2 regions of the Parabacteroides sp. 20_3 genome follow, and region 2 is predicted to be linked to the other one. Evidence: riboswitches for the same ligand, from Rfam matches in the RefSeq annotation. Region 2 holds a riboswitch; the other holds the start of a gene.

Region 1 (3,352 bases), on a different contig from region 2:
GTGCGTAGCTATCCCCAAGAAGCATCAAGTTCATGGTCTTGATAAGCAGGAACGAGAGAGGGATCAAGACTGTCATAAGAATCACGAACAACGTCATCTGATTACCGGAAACACGGGCGAAACTACCCAATCCCCAAATCACGTATGCACGGATATCCTCCTCGACGCTAAAGAATTTAAGTACACCGATCACGGCGTTTGCCACGTAACCGATCATCACACCGATAATCAACAACGTGACATTTCCTTTTACCTTTTGGGAAACATACACGATCAGCGCCATCACGGATAAGGAACCGATCACGGCCGCTATCGATAAGGCGATCTCCCCCATAAAACCAAGTTTACTCAAGGCAACGCCCCCTAAACTACCGCTTAACAACACCACGAAAGCGACACCCATGCTCGCTCCCGAACTGATACCTAAGACCGAAGGTCCGGCCAATGGATTACGGAAAACGGTTTGCATCTGTAAGCCGCTGATGGATAAGCCTGCTCCCGCTACCAACGCTGTCAATGCCTGTGGTAGTCGGGATTTCCAGATAATATTCTGCCATGTAATAGGCTCATTTCCTGAATTCCAGATAATATGCCAAACCGATTGAAGAGGAATAGAGACTGACCCCAACACCAAATTCAAAAAGATTAGAACAAAAATAGCCGTGACAATCGCCAGCATCCATAGGGTATTTGAATGTCTCATCAGCGTTCCTTATTTAAGTCGAGAATAATAGACCGGCTCATGATCCGGTAATAAATCCGGATGAAAGATATGAAGCAAATCCGCTAGGACGATCTCCGGTTCTGTCGGCATACTCTCATAAAACGGCGTGTTCTTCATATTACAATAGATAATCCCTTTCTCCCGGAACGCACGGAAATCCGCATAACGAGGATCTTGCTCTTTCAATGCCTCATAGCTAAACGTTCCCGGGAAACTATTCACGATACGCCAGAAATCAGCATCGTCCGCTTGGTTATAGACCGTCTCGAAGTCTAATGTAACACCACCGGATCGCTCATCGTCTTTCAAGAAATAATCAGCGCCGGCATCCTTGAAAAGCTGTGCCAAGAAACTCTTTCCTCCTACGGCATACCAGTTTCCACCCCGTAACTCGCCACTAAAAACGATCGGACATTTTTTAACCTTGCCATCCGCCGTAAGTTCCTTTAATTCATTATACCTCTTCTCAATGGCGGCAAAACGCTCATTGCCCTCTTTCTCTACCCCTAACAACAAGCCTATGAACTTGATCCATTCAGCTTGTCCCAATGGCGTAGTCTCCTTATAACCCAAATGGGGAATCAAGGGGATACCCACGTCTTTCAGCGTCTCATAGCCTCCCCGCTTGAATGGCGATACAAGGATCAAATCAGGATTCATACTCATGATAACCTCGTTATCGAAATTTCCCTCTATACCGATCTTTGCGGTTTTACCTTCTTTCAGGCGTTCGTTCATCTCTTTATTGAACAAATGCCGTGTACTGGTAATCCCAACGACCTTATCCAAGGCACCCAATTTAATAAAATTCGATAATTGCAGGGAAGTCATACAGATAACGCTTCGGATAGGAAGCTCTATCATCGTATAATCAACGGGAATCCCCGTGGGTTTCGAACCTCTTTTTACGAACGCATAATGAAACGTGGTGCTTTCCTCGTTTTGAGGATCTTGAATATCAGCCAAGACATATTGATCCGCATAGGTAAGCTTGAATCCTTGGGCGTATAAAGGCTTAACCTGCTCTTGCGAGAATGCGGATTGCTCTACGGAAGCCGTCTTCCCTATTTCTCCTTTTTCACGGATACCTGAAGTACATGATAAAGTCAATACCGATAAAAGCAAGCATCCACCCGCTATAAACTTATTCATAATCCTTGTTTAATTGACAGTTGATCATTGACAGTTACTCTCGTCCTGCTCCACGGGACAGCAACATTTATTTATGAACCGGCAGGTCTTCTGACTTACTTCCATTCTGGACGCCTTCCCGATTACGAAACCAGTGGCCAAGGTATTGTCCGAATGTTTAGAAGTTCACAGCAGCGTGGTCTGTCCGGGATTCTCACCCGGTTCCCTTTTAATCCGCCTCCCGGAAAAAGAGATAAGCGGAGCCTATTACAGCGACAAAAGTAGTAAGAATATTTGTATACATCCGCAATTTTAAGGACTTTTGCGTTTCAAATAAAAACAGATACACATGAATCATCCTATTCACTTCGTCTCATTAGGTCCCGGTGATCCGGAATTAATTACGCTGAAAGGGCTTAAAACATTACAAAAGGCTGATATTATCTATTGTCCTGCTACACAAGGCAAGCATGGAATCATATCTCGGGCGACGGATATATTGAAAGCTATTGAGGTAGACGAATCCTTGATCCATCCGTTTATTTTGCCAATGAGTAAGGAACGGACAGATGCGTTAAACGCTTATAACGAATTGTTTCTGGATGCCCAAGCTGAATATTTGAAAGGAAAACAAATCGTGATCGTCGCCGAGGGAGACGCTGGTTTTTATTCATCTATACAATATGTATACGATAAATTCGAGGAAGCAGGAATCCCGGTCGATCGAATCGCAGGAATTCCGGCATTTATAGCGGCAGGTGCCTTGGCCGGGATACATATCGTAAAACAAGAGGAGCAAATTAACGTAATCCCCGGGACTGCGTCGTTCGATGAACTTTCGGCAAAAATAGAAAATGGAATGATCATCGTCATCATGAAATTACCGGGTTGCCAAGAGGCTATTCATACTTGTATCCGGCAGTATGCGGATAAGGCGGTTTTTCATTATTTCGAGAATGTTGGAACAGGAAAAGAATATTATACTACTGATATCACCACTATACATTCCAAGGATTTCCCCTATTTCTCCCTACTGATTATCCAACCTCGCTAAAAGAAGAAGGCTGCCCGGAGAGTAACCAAACCCGGACAGCCCATCTTATTACGCTACATGCAATATATGCTTAAGCTGATCGATATGGAAACGAAGTGTATCCATATAAGGTTTCACTGAATTATGATACATGATCGCTTTTGCGTGCATATCTTCCAACTCGCTTACTTTACGGTTCGCCTCACGCATTTTACAAGCGTTGTAGCGAATACCCGATACATGTCCTTTGATATCCTCGATCGCTTGGTTTCCCCGGTTGAAGATAGACTCTGCTTCTTCCGGAGCGTATACCGTATAGGCTTGGGCAACGTCATCCAGTAATGCCTGTTGATAAGAGCCGGCTATCGGGAGCAATTGATGGATCGCATGATGACATAAAGAATGAACCTCGTTTTGAAGCTTCTTCAATTCTACTTCCCACTTTGATTCACATACTTCATCCA
Region 2 (3,352 bases):
AATTCGACATATTCCGGTTACTTGACGGTATGGTAATATCATGTGAGGAACACTTCATCAAGCCAGAAAAGGAAATTTATCTTCGCCTTCGTGACAAATATGGCCTTAAACCGTCGGAATGTTTGTTTACGGATGACAGAATGGTGAATGTGTTGGGTGCAAAGGCGATTGGAATGGAAGCTGTATTGTTCACAACACCCAAAGAATATATTTTTGAAATAGAGCGAATTTGCGGTATCAAAATTGAACAATGATGAATACCAGAAATTGCAACAGCCGGAGATGCGTTTAGAGAATAGCGAATATCGCACCATTGATTAACGACAAATAAAACAAAGAAGAATATGGGTATCGGAAAATGGATAGGCGGTGTCTTGGGGTTTATGGCATTCGGACCACTGGGCGCTTTAGCCGGTATTATATTAGGCTCTTTCTTTGAGGAAGAGGCAAACATGACGGGACAGCCCTTCGGTGGCAGAACCAATTACGATGATCAATATACACGAAGAGACCCATACGCCGGGGAGCGTAACAGTTTCCTTTTCTCCATGTTGGTAATGGCCTCCTATATCATCCGTGCCGATGGGAAAATCATGCACAGCGAGATGGAATATGTCCGTCAATTCCTCCGAAGGAACTTCGGCGAGATCGCCGTAGGCCAAGGTGAAGAGATATTGCTAAAGCTTTTCGACCAAGCCAAACGCATGGAGCAAGAGAATAGCATAGGATTCAAGAATACCATCCGGGAATGCGGAACCCAGATCGCATACAACCTAAGTTATGAGGAGCGGCTGCAACTGCTGGCGTTCCTCGCCGAGATCGCTAAGAGCGACGGTAATGTTTGCGCCACCGAGATCAACGCTTTAAAAGAGGTAGCCATAGCGATGGGAATGTCTGAAAAGGAAGTTGAATCCATGTTAAATCTTCAGGAAAACTCCCTAGATAACGCCTATAAAGTATTAGAGATAGAACCCACGGCTACGGACGATGAGGTGCGTGCCGCTTACCGCCGCATGGCTATCAAACATCATCCGGACAAAGTAGCCAACCTTGGTGAAGATATCCGCAAGGCCGCCAATGAGAAACTCCAAAAGATCAATGAGGCTAAGGAGCGTATCTATAAAGCGAGAGGCATGAAGTAAATAAGAAAATGGAAATATTTTCTCAATGTCTGTATTATTTAATTAAAAAGACCTACCTTTGCCCACGATTTTAGTAACCAAGCTATCACATAGTTTGGTGAGAGGGAATCCGGTGTGAATCCGGAGCTGTTCCTGCAGCTGTAATCCTCATTAAGTTGGTTAGAAGTTCAAAAGCCACTGTTCCAGAATTGGAATGGGAAGGTTTCTAACCAGAGGAGAGCCAGAATACCTGCTAAAGTCTTACAATAACATCAAGCTTCCAGGATAGAAGTATGTGTCATACAAAAAACGATTCAATTTATTTTTTGAGACATAACCAGATAGAGGCTTGTTGTTTTATTTCGTGTATAAATAAAACACTATATGAGGCTTTTAGCATTCGCTATTCTGGTGGCATGCGTACAATCCGTATGCGCCCAAAGCATATTGAAAGATCCGAAGGAACTTTCCGTGCTATTGAACGAGGTCGTGGTCACCGGTACGGGTACCGAACACTATCTGAAAGACGCCCCTGTGCAAACAGAGGTAATCACTGGCAAAGCCCTTGACAGTTACCAAGGACGCAGTATGCAAGATATTCTGGAAGGGCTGAACGCTTCCATCACCTTTAATCCGAGCGACATGGGTAGTGGCATCCAGATGAACGGATTAGGCAACGATTACATCTTGATCCTTATCAATGGCAAACGGATCAACGGAGATACCGGCGGACAAAACGACTTGAGTATTATCAACCCCGCCAATATCGAACGTATCGAGATCGTAAAAGGTGCCGCCTCTTCCCTGTATGGCTCGGACGCTATCGCCGGTGTTATCAATATTATCACGAAAAAGAACCGGGATAAAGTGAGCCTATCGAATACGACTCGTGTCGGATCATATGGAGATATATTGGAAAGCGTACAAATCGGCTTTGGGCATAAGAGAATGAATTCCAACACCTCACTTAGTACGACCCATACGGACGGCTGGCAAAATACGACCCAAGAATGGGACCATCACGAGGTAATGGATGGAACCGTGACACGAACCGTAAACCGATCCACGAACTTTACGCTAAGGGAGAACTTAACCTACAAAGTGAACGACCGGCTGAGCCTTTCGGCCGATGGCTCTTTTTACCAGAAATGGAATTATCGTCCGCACGGCGCATTCAAGTATTATACCTATGATCAATTCTACCGGAACTTCGATGTAGCCGGAGGAGCTAAATACGCATTGGGAGGGCAGAACTTCCTTTCGGTAGATCTAACGTATGGTAACTATAGCTATTTCTATAATTACCATCATAAAGATGTCACGAACTTCTTCGATCCGGAGACGGGTTTACGTATTACCCGTTATCCGGGGGAACATATTCTGGAAACCTCTCAACAACGTTTCCTAGGACAAGCCAAAAGCGTATTCCACCTCGGGGAAAACAATATCCTAAGCGCCGGACTCGAATATCAATACGATCATTTGAAATCTCCCCGGCGTATCGAGAACGGGAAAGCCTCCGTATTTACGGCTTCCGCTTATGTACAAGACGAATGGAATCCGACGGATCGGTTGAATGTGACGGTAGGTGGGCGCTTCGTCGTGCACCAAGAGTTCGGGGCTACGTTTACCCCTAAAGTCTCCGCCATGTACAAACTAGGCGACTTCAATATCCGAGCCACATACTCAAATGGATTTAAGGCTCCTACCTTAAAGGAGTTGCACGATGATTATATCACGCAGATCGGCGGCGGCCCGTGGAAACATTATTATGGTAATAAGGATTTAAAACCGCAAAAGTCCAATTATTATTCGGCGAGCGTAGAATATCATGCGTCGAACCTGCAGATCACGGTAACAGGATTCTACAACCGTATCAAGAACATGATCGCCTTGACCGAGATCCCGACAAGCGCCGAAGACCGATTGGATGAGATCGAGGCCAGCATGCAACACAAGAACTTATCCAAAGCCCGCTCTTTCGGGGGAGATATATCGCTCACCTATCAAATCCTATCTTCCTTGGCTATTGGTGGAGGCTATAGCTATACGGATGCCAAAGCGCAATATACGGATGATCCAGCCGACCCGAATTATATGCTCTACACCCCGATCAACGGAACCTCATTCCATAATGCCAATTGGAAACTAGCATGGAACCATGCGTGGAAAAAGTATAAATTGGATGTCACCTTGTTCGGCCGATACCAATCCACCCGCTTTTATATCAC

The links. A riboswitch is a leader RNA that binds a small molecule or an ion and turns the genes downstream of it on or off. The one in region 2 is predicted to bind cobalamin.
Region 1: it holds a riboswitch for cobalamin, as region 2 does, so the genes downstream of both, ACESPU_RS04035 (ABC transporter substrate-binding protein) here and ACESPU_RS16965 (TonB-dependent receptor plug domain-containing protein) in region 2, are expected to answer to the same signal.

What each region holds. Positions count from the first base shown of each region.
Region 1 covers NZ_CAXSNO010000002.1:46,370-49,721, forward strand. The annotation lists gene ACESPU_RS04030 (iron ABC transporter permease) at 1-703, opposite strand, end outside; gene ACESPU_RS04035 (ABC transporter substrate-binding protein) at 713-1,876, opposite strand; cobalamin riboswitch at 1,939-2,138, opposite strand; gene ACESPU_RS04040 (precorrin-2 C(20)-methyltransferase) at 2,205-2,909, shown strand; gene ACESPU_RS04045 (hypothetical protein) at 2,958-3,352, opposite strand, start outside.
Region 2 covers NZ_CAXSNO010000008.1:248,728-252,079, reverse strand. The annotation lists gene ACESPU_RS16975 (HAD family phosphatase) at 1-254, shown strand, start outside; gene ACESPU_RS16970 (TerB family tellurite resistance protein) at 345-1,142, shown strand; cobalamin riboswitch at 1,197-1,394, shown strand; gene ACESPU_RS16965 (TonB-dependent receptor plug domain-containing protein) at 1,506-3,352, shown strand, end outside.